One region of the Ammoniphilus sp. CFH 90114 genome, then DNA from elsewhere that is predicted to be linked to it. Evidence: riboswitches for the same ligand, from Rfam matches in the RefSeq annotation. Region 1 holds a riboswitch; each other region holds the start of a gene.
What was found. Region 1 has a riboswitch for S-adenosylmethionine ahead of EIZ39_RS03070 (MetQ/NlpA family ABC transporter substrate-binding protein). Riboswitches for the same ligand answer to the same signal wherever they lie in the genome.

Region 2: another riboswitch for S-adenosylmethionine. It lies ahead of EIZ39_RS11380 (CoA transferase subunit A); the one in region 1 lies ahead of EIZ39_RS03070 (MetQ/NlpA family ABC transporter substrate-binding protein).
Region 3: another riboswitch for S-adenosylmethionine. It lies ahead of metH (methionine synthase); the one in region 1 lies ahead of EIZ39_RS03070 (MetQ/NlpA family ABC transporter substrate-binding protein).

Annotation. Positions count from the first base shown of each region.
Region 1 is NZ_SDLI01000001.1:585,170-592,620, reverse strand. It holds gene EIZ39_RS03085 (pyridoxal phosphate-dependent aminotransferase) at 1-275, opposite strand, end outside; gene EIZ39_RS03080 (methionine ABC transporter permease) at 309-971, opposite strand; gene EIZ39_RS03075 (methionine ABC transporter ATP-binding protein) at 961-1,989, opposite strand; gene EIZ39_RS03070 (MetQ/NlpA family ABC transporter substrate-binding protein) at 2,116-2,946, opposite strand; SAM riboswitch class I at 3,091-3,199, opposite strand; gene hfq (RNA chaperone Hfq) at 3,430-3,663, opposite strand; gene miaA (tRNA (adenosine(37)-N6)-dimethylallyltransferase MiaA) at 3,712-4,650, opposite strand; gene EIZ39_RS03055 (class I SAM-dependent methyltransferase) at 4,664-5,437, opposite strand; gene mutL (DNA mismatch repair endonuclease MutL) at 5,441-7,267, opposite strand; gene EIZ39_RS03045 (MBL fold metallo-hydrolase) at 7,382-7,451, opposite strand, start outside.
Region 2 is NZ_SDLI01000004.1:241,770-249,220, forward strand. It holds gene EIZ39_RS11350 (homocysteine synthase) at 1-806, opposite strand, end outside; gene EIZ39_RS11355 (ABC transporter permease) at 832-1,758, opposite strand; gene EIZ39_RS11360 (ABC transporter ATP-binding protein) at 1,755-2,555, opposite strand; gene EIZ39_RS11365 (ABC transporter substrate-binding protein) at 2,565-3,674, opposite strand; gene EIZ39_RS11370 (TlpA family protein disulfide reductase) at 3,696-4,178, opposite strand; gene EIZ39_RS11375 (3-oxoacid CoA-transferase subunit B) at 4,175-4,834, opposite strand; gene EIZ39_RS11380 (CoA transferase subunit A) at 4,824-5,489, opposite strand; SAM riboswitch class I at 5,734-5,849, opposite strand; gene EIZ39_RS11385 (enoyl-CoA hydratase) at 6,020-6,793, shown strand; gene EIZ39_RS11390 (DUF1450 domain-containing protein) at 7,221-7,451, shown strand, end outside.
Region 3 is NZ_SDLI01000007.1:30,045-37,495, reverse strand. It holds gene metH (methionine synthase) at 1-2,521, opposite strand, end outside; SAM riboswitch class I at 2,684-2,789, opposite strand; gene EIZ39_RS16300 (dipeptide epimerase) at 2,854-3,945, opposite strand; gene EIZ39_RS16295 (MerR family transcriptional regulator) at 4,053-4,544, opposite strand; gene EIZ39_RS16290 (IclR family transcriptional regulator) at 4,653-5,399, opposite strand; gene acnA (aconitate hydratase AcnA) at 5,704-7,451, shown strand, end outside.

The DNA of each region.
Region 1 (7,451 bases):
TCCAACTCAACATCGAATTCACTTTTATACCAATGAGCAACCGCTTCTTTCAATTCCCTGCGCCCTTGGAATGGGGGATATTTATGGTGAATAGGATTAGCTACGGCACGTTGCATCTCTTCCACGATATGCTCAGGGGTAGGTAGATCTGGATTTCCTTGACCTAGATTAATTATATCGTGTCCTGCCGCTGCCTCCCTTTGCACCTTCGCGACAAGCGTAGCGAAAAATTGAGTTGGCAAGCCTTTCATAATATCAGCTGATTCAATGTTCATGCTTTCATTCCCCTTACATGATTACTCCATGCCTTAGTTTTTCCGAAGACGTTTCGCAATATAGTTCCCAATGGACTGAACCCCTTGAACAATAATAATTAAGAGAATAACAGTCCAAAGCATAACATCAAGTTCCCATCGCTGATAACCGTAACGAATCGCTAAGTCTCCTAAACCACCCGCACCAATCACCCCTGCCATCGCGGTTGCCCCGATCAAACCGATCGTCGCAATGGTTAAACCTAATGATATTGCTGGTCTAGCTTCTCTGATCATCACACGCCAGATAATCTGTCTTCTGCTTGCTCCCATAGATTTAAAAGCCTCAATAATTCCAGGGTCCACTTCGAGAAGAGCAGATTCCATTAATCTTGCAATGTAGGGAGCCGTATAGACCACAAGAGGTACGATAGCTCCTTTAACACCAATGGCAGTCCCTACGATAAACTTCGTAAATGGGATAATAGCAACCATAAGAATAACAAAAGGCACCGATCTAAGAATATTAATTATGACATTCAAGACATTATAGATCATGACATTCTCAAAAATATGCTTCGGACGAGTAACCACCAATAGAACACCAAGCGGGAGTCCTATTAATGCCGAGATCGATAAAGCGTAAAATACCATCCACCAAGTTTCAATTAAGGATTGAATATATAGATCGCTTCGATCAAATAAACTAGTCAACATCCTGCAGCACCTCCACACTCAAGCCTTCACTTTGCAAGTACTCCATTCCTTGTTGAATTACACTCGCTTCACCTGTTAGCTTCAAGATGAGACTTCCAAAGGTGGTTTCCTTAATTTGTGTTATATTCCCAAACAAGATATTGGGACGAAGCGGAAAACGGGTAGCCAGTTCAGCAAAGACAGGTTCTGTTGTTGTTTCACCGACAAAAGAGACACGGATGATTTCCCCATTTGCCCTTTCGTTTTTAAACTTAAGTTGAAGATTTTGAGGTAAATTAATGTCAAAAACATTTTTAATGAAGTTTTTGGTCGTTTGGGTTTTAGGTTGTGAAAATATCTCTAATACACTTCCCTGCTCTACAACCTGCCCATTTTCCATAACCGCCACATGATCACAAATTTTCTTAATGACATGCATTTCATGGGTAATCAACATAATTGTGATTTGAAATTTCTTATTGATATCCAATAGTAAATCCAAAATAGAGTCAGTAGTCTGGGGATCTAGGGCAGAGGTTGCTTCATCACAAAGAAGGATTTCTGGATCATTAGCTAATGCTCGAGCAATCGCTACTCTTTGCTTTTGCCCCCCTGATAATTGTGATGGATAAGAAGCCCCTTTATCTGACAATCCGACTAAACCTAATAATTCATTAACTTTCTTTTCGATTATATGCTTTGGCGTATTAGCTAACTCAAGAGGGGCTGCAATATTTTCAAACACCGTACTAGATGAAAGTAAATTAAAGTGCTGAAAGATCATTCCTATTTTCCGCCTTGCCTCACGTAGGTTGCGCTCAGATAGATTTGTCATTTCAACCCCATTTACCATGACAGATCCTGAACTAGGCGTCTCCAAGAGATTAACACAACGGATCAAGCTGCTTTTTCCGGCACCACTAAACCCAATAACTCCGAAGATTTCACCCTTCTTTATCTCTAGGCTAACGTTCTTAACCGCCTCTACATTGCGTCCATTTTGTTCATATGTTTTATATAAATTTTTGATAACAATCATTGAGTACCCAACCTCCAAACATCTTTGCTCATAGACCAAACAAAAAGAAGGACCCCCTGTTGGAGGTCTTCTCTTCCCTTTTCAAAAGCATCTCCTAATCCTCTTTTTTCCTGCATACAAGGAAAACTACCAGGATGGTACAACAGATCCTTGGAAATGCTCTTCTATAAACTTCTTAACTTCGTCAGAGTGATAAGCTTTTACAAGCTTTTGAAATTCTGGACGATCTTTATCAGCTGTACGTACGGCAATAAGATTTACCCACGGAGAATCACTAGGCTCAATAAAGATGGAATCCTTCGTTGGAACATATCCATGCTCCATCGCAAAGTTCGTATTGATTGCTGCTACCGCAAGATCATCAAGAGCCTTAGGAATAAATGCAGCTTCTAGTTCTTTAAACTTCAAGTTCTTAGGATTCTCAGCAATATCGTGAATCGTAGCTTTAACTCCTACCCCTTCCTTCAACTTAATTAAGCCTGCTTCCTCAAACAGTTGAAGTGCTCTTGCTCCATTCGTTGGGTCGTTTGGTAATCCTACTTGTGCCCCATCTTCTAGTTCACTGACATCTTTAATTTTAGTAGAGTAAAGTCCCATTGGGAAGTTAATGTTGTTAGCTAGTTTTACAAGATCTAAGTTATGATCTGCCTTGAATCTTTCCAAGTAAGGCTCATGCTGGAAACTATTAGCATCCAATTCCCCTTCTGCTAATACCTTATTTGGTTGCACATAATCGTTAAAGGCAACAATTTCAATTTCAAGGCCATCTTTTGCTGCTACCTCTTTTACTTTTTCCATTACTTCTTCGTGAGGACCAGCAGTTACCCCTACTTTAATCTTGGTAACTTGGTCTCCACCGCCACTAGCTTGACTTGGCTGATCGGAAGAACTTCCACACCCCGCAAGAAGTGATACTGCTAAAATAGAAGTTGTTAACACCTTTGTCCACTTTTTCATTTTCTAATACTCCCCTTCATATGTGTATTCGTGTTAAGGAGAGCGAACCTTTTTACTGTCAGCTACCAGGGCCCTTGGTTGTTTGACAAATAAAAAACCTCTTCGCTCAGAGAAGAGGTTTGACGTGTAGTAGTCACGGTCACGCTCTTATCTGTCAGGACAATTCGTCCTGTGGAATTGGCACAGCATCTTCTCTTTGAAGATCCGCTGCCGGGTTTCATCGGGCCAGTCCCTCCACCTCTCTGGATAAGAAAACAATTCCGATTGGAATTGTTTTATTTAATTGTTACTCTTACTCTACCATCCGACTCCATTGTTGTCAACATTATCTTTCGATCTGTTGAAAAATGCCGAATGTGAAGAAGTTAACGATATTGAGAATATTACGTTTTACTCATTATGTCAACGAAAAAAGATGAAGTCTTTATAATTTGAACAATCTGAGTAAATGAAAAAAGCCGGAGTTCTACTCCGACTTAAGGCTTACTCTTGATTATCAGGCATCAAAGATACAGGACGTTGTGGAAGGAAAGTCGAGATGGCGTGCTTATAGACTAATTGTTGCTTGCCATCGCTATCAATCACGATTGTAAAATTATCAAATGCACGAATGAGACCTCTCAATTGGAATCCGTTCACTAAATATATGGTAACGGGAACATTTTCCTTTCTTAAGTGGTTAAGAAACGTATCCTGAATGTTGATGGAATTTGCCATTGGGGGTTTACCTCCTCTATTTATATCTTAACAGTTATATTCGTTATCTTACCTAATCTTTCCTGCTACAAAGCTTCGAATATTTTCGACAAGCTCAGCTCTATCCCCAGGTTCTGTCATATCGAGCCAGTTGATATCTTTCATAGACCTAAACCAAGTCAATTGACGCTTAGCAAAATTACGGCTATTCTTTTTAATTCGTTCAATCGCTTCATCTAGCGATGTTTTACCATGTAAGTAATCTATGACCTCTTTATAACCAATTCCTTGCAGTGAAGGTATACTGCTATCATATCCTTGATCCAGCAATCTCTGAACTTCAGCCACAAGGCCTTGACTAATCATCAAGTCCACTCTCATATTTATTCTCTCATAGAGAAGTGTGCGTTCCATAGTCAATCCCAGAAGACAGAGCTGATAGGGGGATTCGGAAGAACGCTGTTGATATTCGGCCATCGGCTTACCCGTTAATTCATAGATTTCAAGGGCACGGATAACTCTTTTTACATCATTTTGATGCAATCGCTTAGCTGTAATTGGATCAATGGCCTGCAAGCGCTGATGGAGTGCTTCCTTCCCATGGAGTTCCGTATACTCTTCTAAGGCTGTACGCAAGGATAGGTCCTTCTGCGCTTCTGAGAACTTGTACTCATAGATGACGGACTGGATATACAGCCCTGTTCCTCCCACGATCATAGGAAGCTTACCCCTCAGATTGATTTCCGTAATGAGCTGGCGTGACTGATGCTGAAAATCAGCAACCGAGAAATCTTTATCCGGCTCAAGGATATCAATCAAATAATGAGGAACCGAATCCATCTCAGCTTCTGTAATCTTGGCTGTTCCGATATCCATTCCCTTATAAACCTGCATGGAATCCCCCGAGATGATCTCACCATCTAGCGCCTTAGCCAGATCGATACTTAAGGACGTTTTCCCCACTGCAGTCGGACCTACAATCACGAGGAGTTTCTCTTTATTACTCATGTCTTATTCTCCTTCAAACCTCGAGGATGCCATAGGCGACTTCCTTGTTCTCGTTGTAGATCATGGTAAATCCCAAGCGATCGAATTCTCGGCTATCCCTTCGCTCCTTAAGAACTACGCGACGCCTGGCCACCCGAACGGCTTCCTGAATGGCGGTCGTTTCAAGAGGGGATGGGTTAGCAAAGCCGCGAAGTACCTGCAGAGAGGTCGATTCAGCAATACTTTGGCGAAACATCGGATCAAAGTATACAACATCAAAACTCTTGCTAGGCAAGCGCTGCAATACCTCTAAATGATGCTTGGCTATTACTTCAATCCTTCTTGCCGCTTCATCCAATTCCTTAAATAGTTCAAGCTCTTTTAGCCCTTCTTCGACAAGGAGAGCGATCATAGGCTCTGACTCAATTCCTACGACTCTTCCTGTCTCTCCTACCACAAAGGAAGCAACAAGACTATCCGCTCCAAGACCCATCGTGCAATCTAACATAGAATCCCCTGATTGCAACTGACATGTTTGAATCATTATATCATTATCGCCGCCTAACAAGCGCTTTATACGAATGGCAGACATCCCAGGATGAAAAAAAAATGGACGTTCATTTCCTTCTGCATACCACTGAATCCTATCCTTTGAAACAACAAGGAATTGCTCTATTTTCTCCTCTATATAAAACTTCCTAATTGACCTTTCCCTTCTTGAAACAAACGTTCCGTTTACCCTCTCAGCTAATGCCTGAGCCTTATTGATTAATTCTTGGTTTACCCTCTGAGATGTAGTTATGATCATCCCTTACATCACTCGCTTAAACATTTTTTCAATCTCATACTTCGAAAAGTGAATAATAATCGGTCGTCCATGAGGACAAGTGTAAGGTGAAATGGTTTCTCTAAGTTTGTCTAACAAAGCTTCCATTTCGATATGACTTAGATATCGATTGGCTTTTATCGCTGCTTTACATGACATCATGATCGCGGCTTTCTCGCGCAGTTTCACCGTATCAATCTTAGTTTCCCCACGAATAATCATCTCCACCATCTCATGGATGGTTGCTTCCTCTTCCCCTTGTATAAACCATCTAGGATGAGAACGAACAAGGAAGGTCTGGTTCCCAAAAGGTTCCATCTCTAAACCAACTTGATTGAATAAGTTCATTTTTTCTTGTACTTGCTTCATCTCTTTAACGGATAAGTGGATCGAGAGAGGAATTAGCAAATCCTGTAATTCTATCTGTTCCTCACTGAGCTTATTCAGAAAGTATTCATACCAGATTCTTTCCTGTGCTGCATGCTGGTCAATGATATAAAGACCCTCTTCACTTTGGGCTAAGATATAAGATCCATGAAGCTGAGCTAAAGGATAAAATTCTGGTACAGCGGGAGTTGGTGTGGGGGGGGAGTCCACCACTTGTGGAAGCTTTTGTCCTTGTTCGTTCTGCTCTTCCTTCTCCTCAGCCGAGCGTAGGAGCCACTCTGTATATTTCATCGTCGTCTCTGCATCCTCTGCACGCTGATAGAAGCGTTCTTTCTCTCGAGGTTCCTGGATATAAGAAGCCGGAGTCCTACTCAGATCTAGACGAGTCTGTGCTGTATCCTCCACTGCTTTTGAACGGGTAGGTTCAGGAATTAATCTCTGCCTTCCCCATATCTTCTTAACTTCCTCTTCAACGAAGGCAAGCAGCTCCTGTTCCTTACTTAGGCGAACTTCGAGCTTGGCCGGGTGAACATTGACATCAATTAACGTCGGCTCCAGCCGGATATTTAATATCGCAATGGGGTAGCGATTAATAGGCAACAAGGTATGATACCCTCGCAAAATAGCATTGATCAGGGCATGATTCCGAATGTATCGCCCGTTTATTAAAAGAGTGATGTAGGATCGATTAGCACGAGTAATCTGAGGGTTTCCGAAGTATCCCTCCAACTGAAAATCAAGATTACTCGCTTGCAGGTGTTCCATTTCCTTAGCAATCGGCATGCCATACACCGCTGCAATAACATGTTGCAGCTGACCATCTCCATAAGTCTTAAATAAAGTCTTGCCATCACTGGTTAGCAAGAAAGATATTGAAGGGTAAGAGAAAGCCAGACGGTTCATATAGTCAGAAATATGACCTAGCTCCGTTTGAATGCTCTTAAGATATTTCAGTCGGGCAGGTGTATTAAAGAATAAGTCCTTCACCATGATGTCCGTTCCTTTAGGCTGAGCAACAGACTCCACCGTTTTTTTCTCTCCGCCCTCAAGGATGATTCTCGTCCCCGCTTGTCCCGTTTCTCTGCAGCTCTTAAGCTCCACTCGTGCCACCGCGGCAATACTCGGCAAGGCTTCCCCTCGAAAGCCTAATGTAGAGATATGAAAGAGATCTCGATCTCTTTTAATCTTACTGGTTGCATGTCGCTCGAAACAGAGCTCACAGTCTTGCACCGCCATGCCGCAGCCATCATCAATAACCTGGATGAGACTTAAGCCTCCCTCTTTCACATGTACCTCGATGCGCTTACTGCCAGCGTCAATGGCATTCTCGACAAGCTCTTTAACTACAGATGCCGGTCTCTCGACTACTTCTCCAGCTGCAATCATATTGGCCAGACGATCGTCTAATACTTGAATAACCCCCACTTTTCCTACACCTACTTTCTCTTAGGGGTTGTTATGGTTATCATCTTATCATACCATACAATCAAGCTAACACGGAAAAGGAACTCATGTCTAATAGGTTGAGTTCCTCATCAATTATTTAGAATAGTAATATTGGATAGAATCCTGCATCTTCGTTGTGACTTTGTCTTGATCCTGGAGTAGA
Region 2 (7,451 bases), on a different contig from region 1:
TGAACCCGGACCTTGGTGATAAACGCTAAGGATCCGAAATCGATCGCGTACCTAACACCTTGATAGCTAGAGTCCGGCTCCGTGAAGCCAGGATACTTCGGACTGTTCCAGTTAAATCTTCCACCGTCAACAATAATTCCGCCAATTGACGTACCATGTCCTCCAATCCACTTCGTGGCAGAATGGACGACGATATCTGCTCCCCATTCGATCGGACGGCAAAGATAAGGAGTCCCAAAAGTGTTATCTACAATTAAAGGAATGCCCGCGGCATGAGCTACGTTCGCTACTCCCTCAATATCTAACACATCCAGCTTTGGATTTCCAATCGTTTCTGCAAAAATCGCCTTCGTATTTTCCGTGATAGCCTTACGGAAGTTATCCGGCTGGGATGGGTCAACGAATGTCACTTTGATTCCATACTTAGGAAGCGTGGTTGCAAAAAGATTGTACGTTCCGCCGTAAAGGCTCGTTGCCGCCACAATCTCGTCCCCTGCATGCGCAATGTTCATAATTGCGTAACTGATTGCCGCCTGACCGCTGGCTGTAGCCACAGCACCTACGCCACCCTCCATTGCAGCAATTCGTTTTTCCAGCACATCCGTCGTTGGGTTACCCAATCGAGTATAGATATTTCCTGGCTCATCTAAAGCAAATAAGCGGCTTGCATGATCCGTATTGTGAAAAACATAAGAACTAGTTTGATAAATCGGTACGGCACGGGATCCCGTTGTAGGATCAGGGGCCTGCCCTCCATGCACCGCAAGGGTGTCTAATTGATAGCTTCTCGTCGTAGATTTCTTCATTTTTGTCTCTCCTCTTGTATTCTATTTATCTTTGTTTCCAACGTAGACAATATCTTTCAAATCGCTGTAATAAAGTCATTAAAATGGTCACATAAGCCCCGATAAGAATAATACCTACAATCACCCTAGCAAAATCACCAAAGTCCGTATGATACTTCACATAATAGCCTAATCCTGCAGTTGCCCCGATCAATTCAGCAGCCGTCAAGAGGATGAAGGCGAACACGAGACCAATGGATGCCCCAGCGAAGATTCCTGGCAACGCTCCTGGTAGCAACACTCTGCGGAACATGGTGTACGGGGACAGTTGCAGCGTCCTCGCCGAATCAATTAAACGATGTTCGATATGGACAACCCCGTTTAACGTGTTAATTAGAATAGGCCAGAACGCCCCAACGAATATCACAAAAACGGATGATAGAAAAAAAGACGGCAATAGTGTAATAGCATAAGGAATATAAACGATTGGCGGAATCGGACTTGCAATGCTTGCCAATGGTTTAATCAACTCATGCAGTCTTGGATTCCACCCTGCATAGAGTCCTAAACTAATGGCTGCCACAACGGCTAATCCATAACCCGTTAGTAGTAGTTTAGTAGAAGCCCAGATATGGTCCGTTATTTCTCCTTTATCCTGCCCAATCGTACTCAGTACTGTAGCAGGCGAAGGAAAAACAAAGGAGTCAAGGACATCCCACTTGGCCGTTAACCCTTCCCAGAAAAAGAATACTACGGAAAAAACAATGGCTAGATCAGCTAAGGTTTGACGATTTTTTTCCTTATTCTTTAAAGCAACAAAGGAAAGTAATAGAACCAACCAAAACCCAGCTAATAAATAAACAAGACTACCTTCTGGCTTGCCCACAACTGTATCAAAAAGCAAGACAAACCCAATGACAACCAACCAAAGCCCAAGAGCCGCTAGTGAACGAATCCCAAGTGTGCGGATCATGCCAATACCACCTTTCCTTCCTGCTCTGAATCGTTATGCAATGAGGAAAGCAAATGCGCTCTCAACTCGACATACCTTGGAGACATGAATAACTGAGATCGCTTCCGTGGACGAGGGATATCGACAGAGATCACTTCCTCCACTTTCCCTGGACCAGGGCTAAACACAACAATCCGATCCGATAATAGAATGGCTTCATCAATATCATGTGTGACCAGGATCACTGTTTTCTTTGCTTCCTCACCGCTCCACAGTTGAATGAGACAATCCTGTAAGGTTGCTCTTACCGCGGCATCTACAGCTCCAAACGGTTCATCCATCAAGAATACGGGAGAGTTGACCGCAAACAAACGAGCTAGAGCGACACGCTGCTGCATACCTCCTGAGAGCTGAGCCGGATACTTCTGATCCGCCCCCTGCAGTCCTACCGTGTCAAGTAACCGATGTGCGACTTTTTTTAGTTCTTGCGGCGACTCCTGCCTACGAACTTGCTGAAGAGCTAACAAGATATTTTCCTCAGCTGTCATCCAAGGGAACAAAGAGTAACTTTGGAATACTACTCCCCGTTCAAGGCTAGGGCCTTGAACGAGATGGTCATTACAATAGATATTTCCTTGTGTGGGTACCAAGAGACCCGCAAGCATATTGAGAACCGTACTTTTTCCACAACCACTTGGACCGATAAAACTCACAATCTCCCCTTGTGCGATCTCTAGGTTGACGTCACGAACCGCCCATTGTATCTCTTGGTTCTGCTTGTAAGCATAAGAAACATCACGAATCGATATCATACTCATTTTTTTCACCTACAAATTATCTTCCTTAAATTTTTGTTCAAGTTCCTTTAGAAACGCATCTTCTGGGGACTGCTTAAGTAAGGCATTGAGAGCTTCTTCGTATAGTGCTACGTTGATATTGTTTTCAATGCCCTCTTGGGATTGAACGTACTCAATTTTCTTCATCCCTTCCCAGAATTCTTCTACACCCTTTTTATTAGGATCAGCAGAGATTAACATGGTTCCGCCATAGGCATCCGCTTCAATGAGCGCACGGTCTACCTTGACATAGCGAGTAACGATATCGATGGTTTCTTCTTTATTTTCATGATAGAACTTCTCTGCACGAATTAAAGCACGGAAAAACGCTTCATAATCACCTTTACGCTTTAGAATGTTGTCGTTAAGCGCCACTTGACGGCAGCATGGATGCCCTTCAAAATATTCATCTGTATACGACACTACTTCTAGCCCTTGCTGCTCTGCCATTTCCATGAATGGAGCCCAAACCACACCGGCGTCTACACTTTTATTCTTTACGGCTTGAAGCACACTAGCCGGTTTATCTAATTCCACGATCTCCACATCGTTCTTCCAGTCGATTCCTGCATCTGCTAAACCTTTTCTCCAAACCGCATCCCCATTGGCCAGCTTTACGGTAGCGATTTTCTTTCCAACAAACCCTTGAATATCTTGAAACTCCGAAGCACGGTCAGGTAAGGCGATGATCCCGTTCCCTTTTCCACCAGCGCCTCCAATGATCGTCATATCCGACGCCCCTTTGTCGATGAAGCTTAAAGGAGCTGCCGTACCAAACGCTCCAACGTCTAATTTACCAGCCTTAATCGCATTAAGTCCTTCCCCTGAATTTCCGAATTCGATTAATTCCGTTTTCAAACCCTCTTCAGCAAAATATCCTTCTTCTTGTGCTACGAAGAATAACAAATCAATCGTTGCCGGTAGATAACCGATCCGGAACGTTTCACCCGTTGTCTGAGCACTCGCCTCTGCCGGTTGAGCTTCCGCTTGTGCGGATGGTTGCTGTGCTACAGGAGCCGTGCTCGAATTACATCCTGCTAGAATCAATAAACTTGCGGCTGTCCCCAACGTTACTACTCTCTTCGTCCAATTCTTTCTCATCTTTCTCTCTCCCTACTCTCGTTATTTTAATAATGCTTGTATTTCTTCGAGCAATTGCTGCTCACTTAGCGCTCCCGTATATTGCCGGACAATCTGTCCCTTCCCATCAATCAGGAAAAGGGTGGGCAAAGCTTGAACTTGATACAGCTTCGTTATTTCTCCTAACTTATCTAATCCAATGTCATAGGTAATCTGATGATCTTCGAGAAACTTCCGAACCTCTTTACGGTCATCTTGGTAGGTTAGATTTACCCCAACAATCGAAAGCTGATCCTTATATTGGTCATGAATCCTTTGTAAAACCGGCATCTCCTCTTTGCACGGTGGACACCATGTCGTCCAGAAGTTTAAAATTACCGGTTTTCCTTTATAGTTTTCTAGAGAAATTTCTTCTCCTTCAACGGAACCGAGTTGGAAAATCGGAGCTAGTTGAGCCTCCGAACCTGAGACAGCCGTACTGCAGCCACCAAGTAAGAGGCAGATTATCAATACCAACGGTTTCATCGACTCACTTCCAAATGTTGCACAGCGACTCGAAACGGAGCTGCCGTTTTTTGTGTCACTTCCTCGATCGTTGATCCTGGCTGTAACTCAACGAGTACCAAACCTTCCCTGTCAACTTGAAAAACAGCAAGTTCCGTTACAATGAGACTAACCTTTCCTTGTGCCGTTAGAGGCAATGTGCATTGTTCCAGAATTTTAGACTTCCCGTCTTTCGTCGTATGCTCCATCGCTATAATTACCCTCTTCGAACCAACGACTAAATCCATTGACCCACCAATTCCTGGGGTAAACACACCTGGGATACACCAGGATGCTAGGTTCCCGTGTTGATCCACCTGCAGAGCACCTAATACCGTGACATCAACATGTCCCCCACGAATAATAGAGAAGGAGAGCGAGGTATCAAAGAATACTCCACCTTGCCGTACGGTTACGGGTTTCCCCCCTGCATTGAATAAGTCTTCATCTTCCTCTCCTGGCTCAGGTGATGCCCCCATGCCAATCATGCCATTCTCAGATTGAAGAAGCACTTCAATATTATTAGGTATGTAATTCGCTACCAGAGTAGGAAGTCCGATGCCTAAGTTCACCAAGTCCCCATCGCTTAATTCCTGTGCCACTCTTCGAGCAATCGTAGAACGAATATCAGCCGACATGCGCTTCACTCCTTTCTTTCTGAACTAAGTAATCAATGAAAATTCCGGGTGTATGGACAATATCTGGCTCAAGGTCACCTAGATCTACAATTTCATTCGTCTGTGCAATAACCAGATCAGCAGCCATTGCCATCGTAGGACTCCAATTGCGCGTCGTCTTGCGGTGAAATAGATTACCAGAACGGTCTGCAATACTCGCTTGGATAAGAGCCACATCGGCTCGAAGCGGAAGTTCTAACAAGTACGTTTTACCGTTGACCTCAATCACTTGCTTCCCCTCTGCTGCTATCGTCCCCACCCCAGTTGGGGTAAGAAAACCGCCTAGCCCACTTCCACCCGCTCGTACTTGTTCTACCAAAGTTCCCATCGGAACAATCTGAACCTCTAATTCCCCAGCCAACATCTGCCTTTGAGTTTCTGGATTCGTCCCGATATGACAGGTGATCACCTTCTTCACCTGACGCTTGGCAATTAATTTTCCAATCCCTTGATTCTCGTAACAAGTGTCATTGCTAATAATCGTTAGATCCTTCACCTTCGAGTCCACCAAAGCATCAATCAAAGTTTCTGGAGCATTCAAAAATCCTGCGATCATCACTGTTGCCCCATCATGAATATGAGACACTGCCTCTTGTGCACTTACTATACGTTTCACTCGAACTCCTCCTACTCTCAATATGCAACTACACCGATATCTCTTATCTAAATACTCAGTTTTAAAAGTGTAAAAACCCATCAAATGATTGCACTTCGCCAAATTTTCAATTATTTAAATGTCTAAAAGTGTTGTTGATGTGATCTGATCACTCAGGTTGTTTCAACAAGTTTTTAGTCGAAGCTTCACATTTTGGTATAAAAAAAACTTCCTCGGAAAAGAGGAAGTTTCGCTTGCGGCTTCACTCTTATCTGCCAGGTTATACTACCTGAAGGAATTAGCACCTTTCTATTCTTGTCAAAAGAATAAATGGTTGCCGGGTATCATCGGGCCAGTTCCCTCCACCGCTCTGGATAAGATTTCTCGGATATGTATTTGTTGTTTATTACATTAACACTCTAAAACCTACTAGTCAACTAGTTTTTCTCACTTTAGTGAATAAAAACATATACAACGAATTACTCTCTTGTCAGGGAATGGCTTAACGCTTTATGATAGTAAATACAAAAATAGCTGAGGAGGTACTCATAATGGAATTTTTATCTTATCGTACAGCGGACAGAATAGGCTACATTACCCTACGAAATGACAAGCAACGCAATGCCCTATCCTTGCCGTTAATCCATGAAATGGAAGCACTGCTTCAGCAAATTGAAAGAGAACAAGCCGTTAATGTCTTGGTTATAGAGGCAGAAGGCAAAGTATTCAGTTCTGGCCATAACCTCCGTGAAGTAGAAGGCCAATCTACTCAAGACGTTCTCCACCTGTTTAATGAGTGCCAACGCTTAATGTTAAAGATTCGAAACATTCCACAAGTTACCATTGCTAAAGTTCATGGGATTGCTACCGCTGCTGGTTGTCAATTGGTTGCTGCTTGTGATTTAGCTGTTTCCGCAGAACAAGCTCAGTTTGCCGCACCTGGCGTACATATAGGCTTTTTCTGCAGCACTCCTGCTGTCTTCATCAGTAGAAACGTAGGAAGAAAGAAAGCAGCGGAAATGCTCTTTACGGGTGACTTTATCTCTGCCCAAGACGCCTTAGAATCTGGTTTGGTGAACAAGGTTGTACCGCAAGAAGAATTGGACAAGGCTGTAGACGAGCTTGCTGCATCGGTTGCTAGACATAGCTTACATACCCTTGCCATTGGTAAGCGAGGATTCTATCAGCAGCTCCAAATGGATGATTTCCAAGCTCTAAGTTACGCATCAGAAATTATGGCAACCAACAGCCAACATCCAGATGCCGTAGAAGGAATTAATGCGTTTCTATCTAAACGTAAACCAAATTGGAGCGACAGAGCATAAGAGGCATAAGTCGTTACTATTACTAACCCGAGAGGGCTTCACTTGACGCGGTTGAGGTCCTTCTTTGGTTGGGCGGTCGTTTGAGTGCTCCAATCCTCGCGGACATACGATCCGTTAAATCAGCTAAAAAACCCAATTTTGAGGTTCTATGGGACATAGGATTCCTTATTCACTCCAAAACGAAGATGAAACTATGAATTTCTCGTAAATAACGGAAGCTATGTCCATTCCACCCACCAATATCACGGTTTTTACCGAAATAACATCCCCCATGTCCGTGAGAAGCCTTCCTGGACTCCATCCCTTTAATACAGAAAAGCTCTACCGCCCGTTCACTTCAAAGGGTATATTTGTAAACTTTTTTAGAATTAGTATAATTTTCTACAGTGTCAATTTAAGATCTTATCTTAAGAAAGGATGAGGTATTGTGGAGATTATAATTAAATACTGTAGCGGGAATGAGATGGCTCCTGTATTAGCAAATGGCCTTGAGGTAAATGCTAGTAGTTCTGAGATAAAGGTTATGCAACAAGGTTGCTTAAATTATTGTGGCGATTGTTTAGTAAATCCATATGTTTTCTTAAATGGTGAAATGATAATGGATGATAGTGTAGAGTCTTTACTACAGACGATTAAGGAACGGATTGAAGGCAAAGAA
Region 3 (7,451 bases), on a different contig from region 1:
CCGCCGCTTCCTGTTGCTGAAGCTTGGCTAGTTTATTCTCTTTTAGCTCAGCGATTAATCGCTCTCTTAAATGTTCATCCATCAATTGGTTAGCCAAATCCAGACCGTTCATGGCATCCTTCGCATAGAGAACAAGTCCCTCATATTCGGGAGCGATTCTATTTTCCGTAAATTTACGAGTTAAGGCCGCTCCTCCAACTAGAATAGGAACATCGATCCCAGCCGTTTTTAAGTCTTGTGCCGTCGTTACCATCTGTTGTGCGGATTTCACTAACAAACCAGAGAGTCCGATAGCATCAGGCTTCTCTTCCCGATAGGCACGGATGAGTTCCTCAGGTGGAACCTTGATCCCTAGATTGACGATTTTGTAACCATTATTCGACAGAATGATCTCAACCAGATTCTTTCCAATATCATGCACGTCGCCTTTTACAGTCGCAAGAAGGATTTTCCCTTTTACAGAAGAAGAGGTTTTTTCCATATAAGGTTCTAGGTAGGCAACGGAAGTTTTCATGACCTCAGCACTTTGCAGTACTTCGGCTACAATCAGCTCATTATTGTTAAACAAGCGGCCGACTTCACTCATTCCCGCCATCAAGGGACCATTGATAATTTCAAGTGGAGGGTATTTCGCGAGAGCCTCATCAAGGTCCTTTTGAAGTCCCTCTTTTGTCCCTTCCACGATATATTGAGCAAGGCGCTCCTCTAAGCTTAAATTGCTGATAATCTCTTTCTTCACGGTTTTCTTTTCACGATAGAAGGCTGTAAACTGCGCTAGTGTCTCATCGTTGGTCCGGAATAGAAGATCTTCGGATAGCTTCCGCTCCTCTTCTGGAATAGAGGCGAAACGCTCTAGTTTCTCGGTGTTGACGATCGCGTAATCGAGGCCCGCTTTTGTACAGTGGTACAAGAAAACAGCATTAAGCACTTCACGCCCCGCTGCAGGTAAACCAAAGGAGACGTTGCTTACCCCAAGGATGGTCTGACATTGCGGCATGGCCTCTTTAATGAGTCTAATTCCTTCTACGGTTTCAAGCGCTGCACCGATATAGGACTCATCCCCCGTCCCTACCGGAAACACAAGCGGATCAAAGATGATGTCTAAAGGATTAAGTCCGTATTTATGGACAAGCAGATCATAGGAACGTTTAGCAACTTCTAATTTCTTCTCTCGAGTAACAGCCATACCCTTTTCATCAATCGTTCCCACCACAACAGCTGCTCCATAGGTCTTGATCAGAGGTGCTACTTGTTCAAAGCGCTCTTCTCCATCTTCCAGATTGATCGAGTTAATAATCGCTTTCCCTTGGGAAAACTTAAGACTAAGCTCGATGACTTCAGGATCCGTAGAATCGATCATGAGAGGTACCTTTACTTTATTGACCACGTACCCTAGGAATTGGCTCATATCCTCTGCCTCTTCACGATCAGGATCAGCTAAACAAACGTCAATAATATGGGCGCCCTTCTTCACTTGGGCTCGAGCGATTTCGGAGGCTTCCTCATACTTTCCTTCTTTAATCAGATCCCGGAACTTCTTAGATCCAATGACATTCGTCCGCTCCCCGACAAATAATGGGCGATTGTCTTCTTCTAAATAGACCGGTTCAATACCGGAAACCACATGACCATGTGGCTTCGTTTCTCTCCTTGGGGAATAATGTTTAAGCTCCTCCGCCATGGCACGGACATGTTCTGGAGTCGTACCGCAGCATCCTCCTGCGACGTTGAGCCATCCTTTCTCTGCAAATCCGGCCAGCTTGGTAGCAAGGGCTTGTGGAGATTCGTGATAATGTCCATTTTCATCTGGAAGACCTGCATTCGGATAACAACTTACCGCACATTGAGCAAGTTCTGAGAGGGTTCGGATATGATCACGCATAAACTCTGGCCCTGTAGCACAGTTCAAACCAACAGAGATCGGCTTTAGATGCTCAAGCGAGATATAAAAGGCTTCAATATTTTGACCTGCAAGCGTCGTTCCCATCGGCTCGATGGTTCCTGAGATCATCACAGGAATCTCAACCTCTAGTTCATCTAGAGCCTTCTTAATCCCGATGCTTCCAGCTTTCACATTCAGCATATCCTGTGCGGTTTCTAAGAGGAGAACATCCACGCCTCCTTGGACTAAAGCTTTCGCTTGCTCATAATACGTTTCAATTAATTCATCAAAGGTGACCCCACCCGTAACCGAGAGGGTCTTGGTGGTCGGCCCCATAGATCCTGCGACATAACGTGGCCAGTCCTCTGTTGAATAAGCATCTACCGCTTCCTTTGCCAATCTGGCTGCAGCCAAATTAATTTCAGCGGATTGATTCTGAAGGTCATACTCTGCCAAAACGACGCTTGTTGCCCCGAACGTATTGGTTTCAATGATATCAGCGCCCGCCTCTAAATATTCTTCATGGATACGGCGAATCACATCAGGACGAGTAAGGTTAAGCATCTCATTACAGCCATCTAGGGCTTCTCCACCAAAGTCTTCTTCTGTTAAGTCGGCCTGCTGGATCATCGTTCCCATAGCCCCATCCAGGATGAGGATTTTCTTTTCTAATTGCTGCTTCAAGCTGATCTTGGACAAGTTCCTCTCTCCCTCCACGACTCTTATCGCGTTTACGCGTGTGCTGACAAATAAATATATACAAAAAAACTTCTTCTGATAAGAAGAAGTTTAGCTATCAGCTTCTTATCTTTCAGGACAATAAAAGTCCTGCTGGAATTAGCACCTGCACACTTCGTGCGGTTGCTGGGTTTCATCGGGCCAGTCCCTCCACCTCTCTCGATAAGGTCGAATATTCACTTTAATATATGTAAGCTATCATTTATCCTTACAGATGTCAATTCTTTTCGCTACTAAACGTATTCGGTTGACAGTTGGATCCCTTCAATTCCAAGACCAAAACCAACGCCTAGAGTAATCTCAGATCCCTTATATTGAACCCCGCCAATGACTCGATTCTCAGCTAAGAGCAAAGCAGAATCCAGATCTACTCGGGTAATATTTTTCTTTGCTGCTGCTAAGTGAGCCGCTGCCGTGATGCCAATCGAACTCTCCAACATACACCCGAGCATACATTCCACCCCATAAGACTCGGCAATCGCATTAATCTTTAGGGCTTGATAGATCCCTCCGCACTTCATTAATTTGATATTAACCAAGTCCGCTGCCCGCATCTCTAGTATTTTCAAGGCATCTCTGGCAGAAAACATACTTTCATCCGCTAGGATCGGTGTTTCTACCTGATCCGTTACAAATTTCAATCCTTCTAAATCATGAGCTTTCACCGGTTGCTCCACTAGTTCAATCTGTAAATCCATGTCTTCCATCTGGCGTATGATGCGAACGGCCTCTTTTCGAGTCCACCCTTGATTGGCATCTAATCGGATCAAAACATCTTTTCCTACCCGCTCACGAACCGCTGTTACCCGATCTAAATCTAGTTTCGCATCATTTCCTACCTTTATCTTAAGCATCGAGATCCCTTGCTGCACAGCATCATGAGCATCATCTGCCATCTCTTCAGGAGCATTGACGCTAATCGTAATATCGGTCTCCAATTTAGAACGTGATCCCCCTAACAACTTATAAAGAGGAGCTTTGTTCTTCTTTGCCCATAAATCATATAAAGCCATGTCGACAGCTGCTTTAGCACTATTATTATTAACAAGGACAGAAGAAACCGTATGTAATAAATTCTCTATTTCATCAAGATCTTGATTCATCAATCGTGGAGCGATGAACTCCTCGATATTGCCTGCAATCGAGTGAATCGTGTCACCCGTGATAACAGCCGTTGGAGGTGCCGCACCGTACCCCACTTCACCTGTATCCGCGGTAATCCTTACGATCATTTCATCTGCCGCGTACGCTGTGCGAAGGGCTGTCTTAAACGGTTTTTTTAGAGGAGTTGATTGTTTGATTAATTCAATTTTACTAACCTTCATTTATGTCATCTCCCTTTGCTTCTCTTTTTGAACATTCTACCAAAGCAAAAGGAAAAAGCAATCAAACCCGGTGCTGCCGAATCGCACCGGGTCTAAGGGTCCGCTAATTATAATGTGAAATTCATGACTCGGCTCCAGAGTCCCTTCTTTTTCTTATCCCGTATATCCCGAAGGTTATCCATCAGTGTCTGGTCTCTTTTCGCAATTTCTACTTCCGCCCATTTTTCTTTCAGCTCATTCACTTCTTTTTGCAGGGCTTGAATGGTTTCCTGCATCTCTTCAAGCTGTTCACGTTTAACCATCACCATGTCAACTGGAACAGCATCCGTCTCCACCGTCTCCTGTGCATCTTCGTCATCAGCTTGTCCACTAATCTGAAATAACTCGGAACGAATCGCATGATGATCAAGTCCCTTTTCTTTTGCTTCCTTAATAAATTGAAAGACTTCCACCGCTTCCGGTTTAAACCACACCTGTTTCCCAGCCGTCTCCATCGGAACAAATTGATAGTATTGCTCTTTCCAGCTGCGAATACTTTGCCAAGTTGTATCCATTTCCTTTGCCATTTCCTTCAAAGAATACAATTGTCCGGTATTCATTGCTTGTCACCCTTCCCGTTTGTTTCGTTATGCTCATGATAACAAAATATGCGAGAAAAGCTTGTCAGACGGTGGGCGAATTTTCTGTATGATTTTGTTTGCTTTTGTCTATTTTTTAACCATCTTGCCCATTCTCTGTGCGGCGACCATCACCGCAGGGGCCATCTCCACCATCTTTTCGATCGTAAGACGAGCGGCAGGTCCAGAAACGGAAAGTGCGGCAACGACATCTCCCATGCGATTAAACACAGGAGCCGCCACCGCGCTGGTCCCTTGTTCTCTCTCCTCCACACTGGTGGCGTAGCCTGTCTGCTCAATTCTCTTCAACTGCTCGACATAATTTTCTTTATCAATCGTTTCTGGCCAAGCTGGATCTTGAAGAATAAATTCCATGACCGACTCATCTGAAAACGCAACCAGAACTTTACTCGACGCCCCTACAGCTAAGGGCAAACGAACCCCAATGGGGGCTACTCTACGGATCGTATGCTTACTTTCTACCGCTTGGATGCGAATTCGTTCACGGCCATCACGAACATATAAACTAATAGTTTCCCCGAGTAAATCTCTTAACTTCTCCATCTCCGGCAAGAAAAGAAGAGCAGGATCATCTTCCCGAACTAAGTGTGCGGAGAGCTCCCACAACCTGAATCCTAATCGATACTTCTCAGTGATAGGATCTCGAATCAGAAAACCCTTCCCTTCTAATGAAGCAAGCAAGCGATGTACTGTGCTTTTATTCAAATCTACAAGTTTTGCAATTTCCGTTAGTCCGAGTTCCTGTTTATCCGTGAAGCAGATGAGGATATCAAGTGCACGCTCCACCGCTCTTACGGTTTGCTTTTTGTCATCCATCCTTCCACCTCCCTTAGAATCCGTTGTTATTTTATGAGAAGAATGGAAAACATAAAACTGAGCAGGTTTTATTGTTCCATTCTACAGAACAGTATTTCATCTGTTAATATTATATCTTAGGAGAAGAAATTCGTAAATATCCATCAAAAATTCAATTTCTTGTGTGAAAATCAAGGAAAATAGTTGTGTACGGTTCCTTCAAATATGTGTATAATAGGATACATAAGAGAAACTCGGTTTCATCTGTTGAAACTTGCAGGGTTCTTGGAAAACACTATTTAAGTTCCTTCAAGGAGGTCATGACATGGCAAACAAGGATCAATATGGCGTAAGATCTGAACTTCAAGTAGGAGGCAAAAGCTATACCTACTATTCCTTAGCAGGCCTAGAAAAGCTTGGCCCAGTATCCAGGCTTCCTTATTCTATTAAAGTTCTTTTGGAAGCAGCTGTTCGTGAATTCGACGGAAAAGCGATCACAGAAGAACATGTAAACAAATTGGCTAACTGGACTCTTGAGCGCGATCCAAATCAAGAAGTTCCATTTAAGCCTGCTCGTATCGTTCTTCAAGACTTTACAGGAGTACCTGCCGTAGTAGACTTAGCAGCTATGCGTGCTACCATGCAGCGTATTGGCGGGGATGTTTCAAAAATCAACCCTCTTGTGCCTGTAGATCTTGTCATTGACCACTCTGTTATGGTCGATAACTTTGGAAGCGTAGATGCTCTTGAGCAAAACGAAACCATTGAGTTCGAGCGTAATGCAGAGCGTTATCGCTTCCTTCGTTGGGCACAAACGGCATTCAATAACTTCCGTGCGGTTCCGCCTTCCACAGGTATCGTTCACCAAGTTAACCTAGAGTACCTCGCTTCTGTTGCTGCAACAAAAGATGTAGACGGAACGACAGAAGTATATCCTGACTCTCTAGTAGGTACAGACTCTCATACAACCATGATCAACGGTCTTGGTGTTGTTGGTTGGGGAGTTGGTGGTATCGAGGCAGAAGCAGGAATGCTAGGACAGCCTTTGTATTTCGTTACTCCTGAAGTTGTCGGCTTCAAGGTAACCGGTACATTAGCTGAAGGAGCAACGGCAACTGACCTTGCTCTAACCGTAACGAACATCCTTCGTAAGAAAGGTGTTGTAGGAAAGTTTGTTGAATTCTTCGGACCTGGCGTAAGCAAGATGAGCTTGGCTGACCGTGCAACTGTAGCGAACATGGCTCCTGAGTATGGCGCAACGATGGGCTTCTTCCCAGTTGACCAAGAATCCTTGAATTACATGAGATTAACTGGCCGCAGCGAAGAGCAAATTGCTCTAGTTGAAGCTTACTATAAAGCACAAGGTATGTTCTTAACCGAAGACAGTGCAGAACCTACTTATTCTGAAGTAGTAGAACTTGATCTTTCCACTGTCGTTCCATCCCTTGCTGGTCCTAAGCGTCCACAAGACCGCGTAGAATTGACTGCGATGAAGCAAACCTTTAACGATGCAGTTCGCACTCCAATTGAAAAGGGCGGATTCGGTTTATCCGAGGATGATCTGAAGAAAGAAGCTACAGTCGAACACGCTTCTGGCGAGAAGACGGTAATGAAAAATGGAGCTGTTGTGATTACGGCGATTACAAGCTGTACGAACACGTCCAACCCGAGCGTATTGATCGGAGCTGGACTTGTAGCACAGAAGGCTGTTGCTAAAGGATTGAAGAAGCCTGCTTATGTAAAGAGCTCTTTAACTCCTGGTTCTCGCGTTGTAACAGACTACTTACAAGAAGCTGGATTGTTAGATTCTTTAGAAGCTCTTGGCTTCCACGTTGCTGGTTACGGTTGTGCAACTTGTATCGGTAACTCTGGTCCACTTCCTGATGAAGTAAGCCAAGCTATCGCTGACAACGATCTAACTGTTGCTGCGGTTCTATCCGGTAACCGTAACTTCGAAGGACGTATTCATGCGCAAGTGAAAGCAAACTACCTTGCTTCTCCGCCTCTTGTTGTAGCTTATGCTTTAGCAGGAACGGTGGATATCGACCTAACTACTGAACCAATCGGTTACGA